Regions from separate parts of the Paenibacillus sp. p3-SID867 genome, predicted to be linked through region 1. Evidence: riboswitches for the same ligand, from Rfam matches in the RefSeq annotation. Region 1 holds a riboswitch; each other region holds the start of a gene.

Region 1 (4,184 bases):
CCGATGGAGTCCAGAACTTTCTCCGCGTCTTTGCCGGTGATGTCCAGATTACGGGTATCCACCAGCATCAGGTGGTTATCGGTTCCGCCGGAAACAATGTTCAGGCCTTCCTCGATCAGGGTATCGGCCAGCACTTTCGCATTCTTCACGACATTCTCTGCATACGTCTTGAAAGACGGATCCAAGGCTTCGCCAAGCGCAACGGCTTTGGAAGCAATCACATGCATGAGCGGGCCGCCTTGGGAGCCGGGGAATACCGCTTTATCAATCGCTTGCGCCCAAGCTTTTTTGCACAGAATCATACCGCCGCGAGGCCCGCGAAGCGTCTTATGCGTCGTTGTCGTTACAAAATGGGCATGCGGAACCGGATTCGGATGAAGACCTGCTGCAACGAGTCCTGCAATATGAGCCATGTCGACCATGAACAACGCGCCTACGTCATTGGCGATGGCAGCAAGCTTTTCAAAATCAATAATGCGAGGATAGGCACTTGCACCCGCCACGATCAGACGAGGGCGATGCTTGAATGCCGCTTTGCGGACTTCGTCGTAATCGATAAGGAACGTGTCTTCTTGCACGCCGTAGGCAACGAAATTGTACAGAAGACCAGAAGCGTTAACCGGGCTTCCGTGAGTCAAATGGCCGCCATGGGCCAGGTTCATGCCGAGCACGGTATCTCCGGGCTTCAGGGCTGCCAAATATACCGCCATGTTCGCTTGGGCACCGGAGTGCGGCTGAACGTTGGCATGCTCGGCTCCGAACAATTCTTTGGCGCGGTCACGGGCGATATCTTCCACGATATCCACACGCTCACAGCCACCGTAATAGCGTTTGCCAGGGTAGCCTTCCGCATATTTATTCGTCAGCACCGTCCCCATTGCTTCCATAACCGCTTCGCTGACAATATTCTCAGAGGCAATCAGCTCAATGTTGCTACGTTGACGCTTCAGCTCCAAATCCATCGCTTCCAATACAGCCGGGTCACTCTTCCGCAAATGTTCCATCATGTTCATATCCTCCCATAATCCATCGTTATTTTTTCTTGCAAATTTAAAAACTACAAGTAGTCATCATTGAAAAAGCGAGTTCTCATTCGAATCAATCGCACAGCGTGGAATCATCACTCTGCTCGAGTCGGTACACCGCACGTTCTCCGCCGATCAGCTTGGGCCGGGTATAAGCCGCAGTTACGCGCGCCTCCCCGATATAACGCTCGGTTGGCCGGAACGGAACCGCCACTCTCCGCAAATGCATGCCGATCAGCGTCTCGCCGATATCGACACCCGCATGGGCTTCAATCGATTCCGCAAGGCAGGGCTCCTTCATGCTGCGGTAAGCTGCGGAAGCCATCGACCCGCCCGCACCCGGAATGGGAACTGCCGCCACTTCCGTCAAGCCCAGTCGCTCGAGCAGCTCGCGTTCCATGACAAGCGCACGGTTCAGATGCTCACAGCATTGATAGGCCACCGCAAAACCGAATTCCGTTTGAGCCTCGGCAATGCCCTGAAGGAGTTGCTGCGCCGTTTCAAGAGCGCCGCCCGTACCGATTCGGCGCCCAACTACTTCACTGGTGCTGGCTCCGATGACCAGCACTTTACCCGGGCCTAAAACGGCCACTTTGGCCAGTTCGCGGACAATACGCGCTGTCTGTTCGTTCAAGGAAACCTTGGAGATATCCGTCATGTCACAGTCCTCCCGATGATTTTTTCACAGAAGATGCTTCAATCCCATATCACGATAGCCGCAGCTGCATTACGCGTTCACTTATCGCGATTCATTCTTCAGGTAACGCTCCTCGATGGCCTTGATCTTGTTCACGCGGCCGACATGGCGCTCGCCATGACTGAAATCCGTCGTCAGCCATGCGCTGACGATTTCGGCAGCAAGTCCGGGACCGACGACACGCTCACCCAGCGCAATCACGTTGCTGTCGTTATGCTCGCGCGTCGCTTTAGCTGAGAACACATCATGTGTCAGCGCGCAGCGAATGCCAGGCACCTTGTTGGCCGCTATGCTCATGCCGATCCCCGTACCGCAGATCAGAATGCCGCGGTCCGCTTCACCCGAGACGACCTTCTCGCACACCGGAAGGGCATAATCGGGATAATCCACGGAATCGGAACAGCCGCAGCCCAGATCCTCCACCTCGTGGCCAAGACCCCGAATGACTTCCATGATCTCCTCTTTCAGACGAATGCCGGCATGATCCGTACCCAATGCAATTTTCATCTATGAAAAACCCCCTCGTATGTTCGCTTTTGCGTTTTAGCTTGTTTCATTATAACCCAAATCGGGCGCAAAAGACGAAAAAAGAGCAGTCGGCGCACGTATTGTGCTCCAAATGCTCTTTGCCCAGGCGACCGGCCGTATATTCCGATGCTCCATCGTGGTTTCATCCACTTCGTCGCCAGTTACACCGGATCATTTGTTTTTCAACTTCATCTTAAAGCAATACCATGCGAAAGGCAAGTGGCTTTTCAGCCCAATGCAAGGCTTCATATCTCTAAAAGCTAGGCTTAGTTATGCCGATCCGCTTCCAGCTTGTCCAAAAGACGGAACAACGCCGTCCGTATCTCTGCGGCCGTCGCTTCATATTCCTCCCGCGAGCCTCCGAAAGGGTCGGAGATATCGAAGCTCGGGATGCGCTGACGCAGCTCGATCAGACGCTCCCGGTCACGGTCGCTGACATCGTGGCCCAGAGATCTGGCCAGCTCAAGCGCTGCATACAGACTATCCTGCTCCCGCAGATCGTCCAGCACCCGGCGGTCATCCTCAACGAACTCTTTCAGCGTGTGCATCTTGTCTGCGGCGTGCGGAAACTGCCTTATAGCATACTGCTTATGCGACTGGGTCAGCGTCAGAATCAGGTCCGCCCATTCTACAAGGTTCGCGGTCAACGGCTTGGACACCAAGCGTTCCTGGATATCCTGGTCTCGCAGGATGGATTCCGCATGATGGGACACCGGCATTCCATCCACGGCCGAGACACCGGCGGACTTCGTTTCCAGCGGAATGCCCCGTTGTTTGGCAAGCTTGCGCAGCATGCCTTCCGCCATTGGACTGCGGCAGGTATTTCCCGTGCAGACAAACAATATATTTTTCACGGTCCGTTCCTCCCGTTCGTAGGTTCTTTGGGGTTATTGTAACAAATATTGCGTCAAAAAATAAACATGGTGCCAAAGATAACCAAAATCAGTCCGCCCAGCATTTCACCGTACTCCCCCAGCTTATTGCTTACCTGACGGCCAAGCAGCAAACCGAGAATGGACAGCAAACCGCCCACGACCCCGAAGGAAATTACGATTAACAGCACATCATCCACAAACATTCCGAGGGAAACGCCTACCGAGAAGGAGTCGATGCTGACGCTAAGCGAAAACAGCAGCATGCCTAAAAATGCGGTAGGATGTATTCGCTGTCCCTCTCCGCCCCGCAGGGCGTTATACATCATATGCCCGCCCAGTAAAAGCAGCAGCCCGCCGGCAGCAAGCCCTGTGACGTGGCCCAGTAACATGCCAACATAGCGGCCGGCAAATAAGCCCAGCAGCGGCATCAGCATGTGAAACAACGCGATCATGAAGCTGATGCCCAGCATATGGCCTAAGCGCATACCGCCTCTCATTCCAACTCCGATTCCAAGCGAAAATGCGTCTAGCCCGAGTGCAACCGCCATCAGCAGAATCGCCGCAAGCTGTCCCGATTGGACAGACGCCTCCAGCATGCCCATTCCCCCAAGTCCCATGGTCTTGTACACCATATGCGGACAAGGGGTAAATGATGCCAACAGCGTTCATGCGGCTGCTTTAATTCACGTCGATGATGTGGTGTCCCGCGGCCTTGAGCAGCCGGTTCATGACGGCTGCTCCGAGGCCCTGCTCCGGGCACGCTTCGGCCAGGATGAAGGTTGCGCCTTCATCATCGAACCGGCGCAGGCCGGCGTACAGCCGGCGGGCCGCTTCCTCCGGCGCGGCCAGGCTGCCGAGCGAGACGGCAACGTCCGCGCGGTAGTGACCGATGTGCTCGTCAAACGACAGCACGCCGGTCACCTCCCCGCGTCGGGCAGCCGCCTCAAGCTCGGCCGCGATGCGTGCCGACACCGCGTCGGCACGCGGGCCCTGCACCACGCACATCGCACCCTTCGGTGCGTAGTGCGTGTACTTCATGCCCGGCGAGCGCGGCGCCGG
Region 2 (4,184 bases), on a different contig from region 1:
GAACCTGTCATTTGCGGCCCTCCGTTTCGGTTTCGTAGAAGACCCAGTATTTGGACGCGACAAAATTAAGCGCCGTGGCGATGCCGATAATAACGAGCAATATCCAGGCCAGGGCCGAGGCGTAGCCCATCTGCAGGGAACCAAAGGCTTTATTGTACAGGAACAGGGCAAACATCTCGGTTGAATTGACCGGTCCTCCATTCGTGACAACAAAAGCCGAAGTGAACATCTGGAATGCGTTGATGATGCCCATGATCAGATTAAACAGGATGACCGGGGACAACATGGGCAGGGTAATCCGGATGAACTTGCGGAGCGGCGAGGCCCCGTCCACGGAGGCGGCCTCATACAGCTCACTTGGGATTTGCTTGAGACCGGCAAGGAAAATAATCATCGATGAACCGAACTGCCAGGCCGTCAGCAGCACCAGGGTGCCGAGGGCGGTGGAGGGGGTGCCGATCCAGTTTTTGGGGGCGATCCCGACCCAAATCACGAGCTGATTAATGAAGCCGTTCAAACCGAAAATATTGCGCCATAGCACGGCCACCGCCAAGCTCCCGCCGATCAGAGAGGGCAGGTAAATGATGGTCCGGTAAAAGGATATGCCCCGGATGTTCCGGTTCAGCAGCAGGGCTACAGCCAGCGCCACCAGCAGTTTCAGCGGCACGGAAGCGATCACGTACAGAAATGTCACCTTCAGCGAATTGAAGAAGAGCCGGTCGTGAGCGATATCCTGGTAGTTCTCAAGTCCGATCCAGCGGGCCGGCTCCAGCAGCGAATACTCGGTGAAGGATAAATAGAAGGACTGGATAATGGGCCACAGCTGTAAAATAAGAAAGCCCAGCAGCCAGGGAGCGATGAACAGGTAGCCGGCTAACGGAGCATTCCAGCGCCCTTTGAGTGTTTTGGCAACCGCTTTCATATTCTTGTCCAGCTTGGCCTTGCCCACCGGCTGTGCCGTTTGTGCATTCATGATTAATCACCTCTCGCCTATTGATAGCTTCCATTGTATCCTGATGAAAATCAGGCCTGTAGGCGAAAGATGCACAAATTCTTTCATTATTGAATGATTAAGGAGTGAGTTCAGGAGAAAGTGAATACATGCCCGATAACAAGGTTGCCTAAGGTCAATCCATCTTGGCATCCCATTAAAGCAAACGGGCAGTTTAGTGGAATATATTATCCATTTATGGGTGATGAATTCCATGCTAAACTATTCTTTTGAATGTTTTACGCTACCAGGACAATTAAATGTTTCAGAAAGGAAGTCCCCTTTGCCCAAGCACATAAAGATCTACGTACTAATACTTATTATTTTCATATTAATAAACGCTGCGATGTACAAACATTTGGAAAACCAATCATCTGTAAAATACAATGATCTCTATTCACTGTATCAGCAGAAGAACGACTCGGCATTTGTCTATTTAGTAAAGCACGCTTCTGAAATGAATCCGTTTGCTGACACTTTAATGGCAATTAGTGAGTCGAAGGAAAATGAAGATCCTGCTAAGATTCGGCAATTGATCGATAAGGCGAAGATCCAAGCGGAAGAAATCGATGAGCAACTGTTAACAATCATTGAATTTAGCGATACCTTCAGAAACAATGCTGTTCCTCAGCTTTCAGTTAATAATACGGCAATGACAACGAATATGCAGCAGGATATGTTTTATCTTGCAACTCAGGCAAGGACATGGCCACCGTTATACCATATAAGCTATTTGTATTGGAAGTCTAATCCTAAAACAATAGACGCCAAGACTAGAGAAACCTTGCGCTCATTGGCGACTGAGCTCCGCGCGTTAAACGAAACGATTACGTCGATTAAGGATGACGCACATCACATGTTTTTCCAAGATCAAATAGAGTCACATAAAGCGGAGATACTACGGCAGTTGAAACCACACCTTGAAAGAATGAAAAAGATCCAAGAGGATTTTACAGGACATAATTCTCTCCAAGAGGACTAAGGATCGTCAACGGTTATGTTTTGATTACTGGCAGGCATGGTTTTCCCAACTAACGGGAGAAGTAGGTCAATTTACAAGGAGCAGTTTGCTGCGGCAGGTGCTCCTTCTTTACTTTAATCCATATATTTACAATGTGAACAAAGATCATGTATATTAAGTATTAAATATCTGGTATGTGTGACTGGCGTAAAAGTGGATTGAACCACGAGGAAGCACATATTTTATATGCCGTACGCCTGGGCAAAGTGTTTGATCTTTTGATCAAGCGCTTTATTTATTTTTCAAGGAATGAAAGGACTGGTAGCGGCGATGAAAATAGCGTTTGTGTTATTCGATGGAATGACAAGCATGGACTTAGCTGGATTTTATGAAGCAGTGACCTGGCTAGCGATCCTGAAAGCGAAGGAAAACGTATCATGGACGTTTTGTGCAGACAGGCCGGAGATCACGGATGACCGGGGGCTTAAAATGAAGTCCGATGCGGTGTTGCCTAATTTAGGTGAATTTGATTTAGTGTTTTTCCCTGGGGGCTTATCAACCAGAACGCTTCGATTTGATGAGGATTTCATGAGCTGGGTTCGGACAGCGGAGCTTGTACCGTATGCGATTTCTATTTGTACTGGGGCTTTGCTAATGGGCGCAGCTGGTTTCCTGAATGGGAAAAGGGCTACTACCAACTCATCAGCATATGATTTACTGGCTCCTTATTGTGCGGAAGTGATTTCTGCTCGTGTTGTGCGTGATGGTAATACGGTAACTGGTGCGGGGGTTACGGCTTCCATCGACTTGGGGCTATACTTGGTCGAAATGTTGACGACCAAGGAGACAGTTCTTCAAGTTCAGCAGAAGATGGAGTATCCATATTATAAAGCAGGTAACTTAAGAGACGTGTATATGCACTATTCTTCAAAAGGAGGATAAGATGATTGTTCGTGTTCTTCAAGCGCATGTCAGCCGGCTGTGCACTTGTTAAAAATCTATAAGAGGAGTACAAATAGTCTTTTCAAGATTATGTAACATAAAATCAAATAGTTTTTTGAATTTGTTAACTCCCTTCATTGCTTTCAAATCACATATGTTTAATGACCACGTCCATGCTATGGAAGTCGTGATGCTTTAGACTTGTTTTTCTTCCGCTCTTTAAAAAAGTGTTGGTAAACTCCGCTCATTCTTCTATGATGAAATTACTTCAAATCGACGATGAGATAAGGAATTATTCGCTTTAGGGGGATGCCTATGGGAAGAAAAGCGTGGTTTTACCGTCAGCTTTTATCGTATATGCCGGTCTTCTTTATCGTGATTTCATTTGTGTTTTTTGTCTTTTTCCAGATGCTCGGGGAACAGTCTCGGCAAGGTGCGATTCAGGCCAATGAGACGATGATTCATCAGGCGATGCGTTCGGTGGACAACTCGCTGAAGGCCATCGATCAGATGCTCGTGCAGGAATTGTTGTTCAACCCCGATATGTCGGGATTTTTCAATCATGAGGATCAGGACAACGTCTATTTGAACATGCAGGCGGTGAAGGCCATGAAGCAGTTCAAGGTGTCCAATCCGCTTGTGGATTCCATGGTGCTCGTGCGGACCCAGGATGAGTTCGTGTTGAGTACTTCGTCCTCGTTCAACTTGCAGGATTATGCGGATTATGACTTTCTCAAGCCTTATTTGGGCCAGGTCAATAGTGAAGCAAAGTGGAGTGCGATGCGGAATTTCCGGGAGTTCAGCTTCAACAGTATGCAGCATGTGGTGACCCTGGTGCGAGATGCACCCTTCGTTACCCATGGGAAAGGCGTTATTGCCGTTAATATCAAGGTGGACGCCATACAAAACATGATTCAGGGCATGGTAAATCCCGATGTTAGTTTCATTCATATGAAGGATACGCAGGGGCAGTCCATGCTCCCCGGTACCTCCATGGCAGAGAGTGGGGAGCTTGTCTCCAAGGCGATTTCGCCTTATACCGGGTGGGTATATGAGGGAGGTCTTACCCAAGGCAGAGTGGTCGGTATCGTCAGCCAGCTGTACAATATCTGGTTTATCGTTGGCTTGCTCATGTGCGTTGCCGGGGTCGTCTGGATCGTAGTGGTTACGCGCCGAAACTATAAGCCGATTGAAGCCATCGTGTCCCGGATTCATAACTATTCACAGTCTAAAACGAGCGCGCTGATCCATAACAGCAAACAGGATGAGTTCGCATTTATCGAATCGGCA
Region 3 (4,184 bases), on a different contig from region 1:
CGTCCCTCAGGAACGAAGACTGACACGCTGCATGACTTTTTATCGTAAAATAACTACACGATTTCCTGCGGTTCCTTACCCAGTAGACCCAACAGACGGAGGCCGTACTGTATACCGTCTTGATCAACATCCCTGGTTATATGCCTGGCCGCCTTCTTGACGATTTCCGGCGCATTGCCCATCGCCACACCGTGGCCCACGTACGACAGCATCTCCAGATCATTCAGATAATCGCCAAAGGCAATCGTATCTTCCAGATCGATGTGCAGCAGCTGAATCAATTGTTTAATCCCTTCGGCTTTGGATCCCCCGGACGGCAGCACATCGATTCCATAAGGACCCCATCGAACGAAATCGAACCGACCTGCGAAATTGTTCACGTAAGCCGCTTCCTCATCCTCCGTGCAGAATACAATAGCCTGATAAATATCTCTGCCCAAGTAATATTCCGGATCATATTCAGGGATCGTGAGTTTCAGTTCCCCCCAGCTGGAATCGATATGAACATGCTCGGTTACGTTCATCTTCATGGCTTCACTGCCGGCATATATGATCGGATGATCAAACTCAACGGCCTGCTCCGTCAGCTTCTGCAAGGCATCTTGCGCCAATGGATTTCCATGGATCGGTTTGCCTTCATGAACCACATACTGACCGTTCATACAAACATAGGAATTGATACCGAGCTCCTCACGCAGCTCTTCAAAATGATAGGGAGCGCGCCCTGTCGCTATAGCGACGATGTGCCCGGCATCCTTTAACTCCTGAATGGACTCTTTCGTTGTAGCCGGAACTTTCTTTTCATGATCCAGCAGCGTCCCGTCGATATCAAAAAATATGATTTTCTTATTCAATGAAACTCGCCCCTCTTCCGTAGATTCTAGCCAGTAACCATATTGTAAATGATGAAAAGCATTTCAGAGCAAGCCATTATTTCAGCAAGGTCGTTCGAACACTTCCCGATAGTGCATAAAAAACCGCGCTGGAGCACGGTTTCTGTGGTATTTTACATAAGCGCAATTTGCCGTCATTTTCATATCTAACGACAACAAAAGAGTCCGCCTTGTGCAGGCGGACTTCTTCTATGGGCTTATTTCACTTCCGAGCGAACCTCATCGAGCATTTCATGGGCGCACCTTCATTCATATGCAAATAGTCTGTGGCTTTCCTTTAGGCTTGCACGGTTCGCTCGGCCGATTCGACGGTATGCTTCAGCAATGTAGCAATCGTAACGGGGCCGACACCTGCCGGTACCGGTGTAATCGCAGATGCCACCTTCGCGCAGGCTTCATAATCGCAGTCGCCGATATTCCCTTTATTGTAGCCGGCATCCAATACAACGGCACCCGGCTTAATCCAGCTCCCTTGAATGAAATTAGGTTTGCCTACGGCCGCAACCACGATATCCGCCTGGGACACAAGCTCCCCGAGGTTCTTCGTTCTCGAGTGGCAGATCGTAACGGTAGCATTGCGATTGAGCAGCATCATCGATACCGGCTTACCCAGAATCGGACTGCGTCCGACCACCACGGCATGCTTCCCTTCGATCGGCAGGTCATAATAATCCATAATCGCAATAATCGCGGCAGGCGTACAAGACGGATAATCGGCAAAACCAAACGCATTTTGCGAGAAACCGAGCGTGGTTACTCCATCCACGTCTTTTTCAATGGCAATGGCATCAAAAGCCGCCCGTTCATCGATATGATGCGGCACCGGATGCTGCAGCAGAATACCGTGGACATTCGGATCCTCGTTCAGCTCTTGTATCGCGGCGATCAGCTCCTCGGTCGAGGTCGATGTCTCCAGCACCACTTTCTTGGATATGATACCAAGCCGCTCGCAAGCATTTCCCTTCATCCGCACATAGGTCGCAGAAGCAGGATCATCGCCAACCAGAATCGTTGCCAGACAAGGCGTTATCCCGTGCTGCTTCAATTCCTGTACCTTCACCGCCAGCTTTGCCTTAATATCATCGGATACCTTTTTTCCATCCAAAATTACGGGTTCCTTACTCATGCTAATCCGCTCCTTCGCCATTGTATTAAAAACATAAAGAGGCAAGGCGACTGATCGTCTCCTTACCTCTTGCCCAGGCGTACGGCATATGATCCTATGTGCTCCCTCTTGGTACCCCAAGCTACGCCAGTAACACACAGATAACTTTTTTTAAATATACCACGACTTTGGACTTCGCGCTACCGGTCTTGAAGTTCACGTATTAAATCGTAATCTTTTTGATTAATTTGCAAGAATCTAGTATGTTGCCGATGGTACAAGCATAGAATGTCTTAAGAACAATTCGCTCCAGGAGGCCTGAATGAAATATCCGGTAATCTTCAAAATGCTGCCCTTCATGATTCCGCTTGTCTTCGTGATACCGGTCTTGACGATATGGCTGCAGAACGATACAAGTCTAATATCTAGCCGTGACATACAGCAGGTAAAAACGGTTTTTACGGGCATTTTCCTTGAGGCGCTTCCTTTTGTACTGCTTGGAGTGCTGCTGTCGTCCCTTCTTCAGCTGTTCGTTAAAGAACAGTGGGTGCGTCGGATCACGCCCAAAAATCCGGTCATCGGCGTCCTGTTCGCTTCCATGCTGGGGATCGTGTTTCCCATCTGTGAATGCGGGATGATCCCGGTCGTCCGAAGGCTGATGCTTAAGGGGATGCCTGCCTACATCGCTGTAACCTTTATTCTCAGCGGACCTATCCTGAACCCCATTGTGTTCGCTGCGACGATCATGGCCTTCCGTTCGCATCCCGAAGTGACGATCGGCCGGATGGGACTGGCTTTTGCAGTCGCGGTAACGGTAGGTTTGCTTGTCTATGTTTTTTCAAGGAACAACCCGCTCAAGCGTTCCTTACAAGAGTTTTCCGAACAAGATTCCGCCGTTGGTGAACGCAAGCTGCACGAGCATCCCAAAACTTGGAGAAGCCTGTTTGTCCACGCCGGAGACGAATTGATCGAAATGGGCAAATACCTGGTTCTTGGCGCATTCCTGACAGCCTGCATCCAATCCTTCATTCCTAGAGAAGAGCTGCTGGCATTGGGGAACGGTCCCACCGCTTCTTACCTGTTCATGATGGGGTTTGCTTTCATTCTGTCCCTCTGCTCGACCTCGGATGCATTTGTGGCATCGGCGTTCACGCACACCTTCACCGTAGGTCCGCTCGTATCCTTTCTCGTGCTCGGCCCGATGCTGGATTTCAAAAGCTTGCTCATGCTGTCGGCTACCTTCAAGACTAAATTCGTCATCGGTTTAAGCCTGCTGGTGATGACGCTTGTCTTCATCGGCTCTGTAGCCGTCAACGCTCTTCTGGGTGGATAGCTGCCTAAGGATGAAAGATTGATGAAAAAACCAAACGAGATTACCGGGACCGTTTAGGTTGATCAGGTATCCGCTTGAGATTGGAGGTGATTGGGAGGATGAAGTCCAGTTTGAGGATACGGATTCACTATACGCTCCGGTCGCTGCTTGTTGCGGCTCTCGCCGCTTATATCATGCATCTGAATGCTTCAGATTCGCTTGAATATTACCTAGCGCCTCATATGCAGACCCTGCTGCTTCTCTGCCCGGTTCCGTTGTTGTTCATTGCATTCGGGATGATGTGGCATTCCCTTGCGGGCGATTCCGGAGAGGTGTGTGATTGCGAGCATCCCCTGCCTGCCGGCCTTGTCAAAAACATAACGGTATACGGGTTATTCACGGTGCCGCTGCTGTTTGGCCTGTTCCTGCCGGACCAAGCCCTGGGCAGCGATATGGCAGCCAAAAAAGGAATGATCTACACCTATCCGAATCCCGATGTACGGCGTAAAACCGATGACCGCAACACGTCCGCCTTTTCAGCCACGGATAAGCGATTACCCGGCATGGATCAAGGAGCAGAAGAAAATATCGCTTTGAACGAACGATTCGTTGCCAAGGACATTTATAGTGTGGAGTTTGCAGAGCTTGCCAAGCGCTTATATACGCTGCCCGTCATTAAGGTGGAACCGGACATTTTCTCGGAAACCGTCGGGGCCATGGATATGTACAAAGAGCATTTTCAAGGAAAAACCATCTCGGTGCAAGGATTCGTCTTCCGCGACGGACATATGAATGAGGATACCTTTGCCGTCAGCCGATTCCTCGTGATGTGCTGCACGGCAGACGCCGTACCGTTCGGGGTTCTTGTGCGGGG

What was found. A riboswitch is a leader RNA that binds a small molecule or an ion and turns the genes downstream of it on or off. The one in region 1 is predicted to bind ZMP and ZTP.
Region 2: another riboswitch for ZMP and ZTP. It lies ahead of M4D81_RS11270 (DJ-1/PfpI family protein); the one in region 1 lies ahead of rpiB (ribose 5-phosphate isomerase B).
Region 3: another riboswitch for ZMP and ZTP. It lies ahead of M4D81_RS07835 (bifunctional 5,10-methylenetetrahydrofolate dehydrogenase/5,10-methenyltetrahydrofolate cyclohydrolase); the one in region 1 lies ahead of rpiB (ribose 5-phosphate isomerase B).

Annotation. Positions count from the first base shown of each region.
Region 1 covers NZ_JAMBDM010000016.1:13,534-17,717, forward strand. Annotated here, with positions in the region: gene M4D81_RS26440 (serine hydroxymethyltransferase) at 1-1,007, opposite strand, end outside; gene M4D81_RS26445 (TIGR01440 family protein) at 1,099-1,683, opposite strand; gene rpiB (ribose 5-phosphate isomerase B) at 1,765-2,229, opposite strand; ZMP/ZTP riboswitch at 2,344-2,425, opposite strand; gene M4D81_RS26455 (low molecular weight protein arginine phosphatase) at 2,517-3,104, opposite strand; gene M4D81_RS26460 (manganese efflux pump MntP) at 3,158-3,721, opposite strand; gene M4D81_RS26465 (L-threonylcarbamoyladenylate synthase) at 3,804-4,184, opposite strand, start outside.
Region 2 covers NZ_JAMBDM010000004.1:466,266-470,449, reverse strand. Annotated here, with positions in the region: gene M4D81_RS11285 (carbohydrate ABC transporter permease) at 1-11, opposite strand, end outside; gene M4D81_RS11280 (carbohydrate ABC transporter permease) at 8-973, opposite strand; gene M4D81_RS11275 (hypothetical protein) at 1,206-1,973, shown strand; ZMP/ZTP riboswitch at 2,141-2,222, shown strand; gene M4D81_RS11270 (DJ-1/PfpI family protein) at 2,283-2,894, shown strand; gene M4D81_RS11265 (helix-turn-helix domain-containing protein) at 3,210-4,184, shown strand, end outside.
Region 3 covers NZ_JAMBDM010000003.1:357,405-361,588, reverse strand. Annotated here, with positions in the region: gene M4D81_RS07840 (Cof-type HAD-IIB family hydrolase) at 54-854, opposite strand; gene M4D81_RS07835 (bifunctional 5,10-methylenetetrahydrofolate dehydrogenase/5,10-methenyltetrahydrofolate cyclohydrolase) at 1,171-2,019, opposite strand; ZMP/ZTP riboswitch at 2,084-2,163, opposite strand; gene M4D81_RS07830 (permease) at 2,321-3,331, shown strand; gene M4D81_RS07825 (TIGR03943 family putative permease subunit) at 3,430-4,184, shown strand, end outside.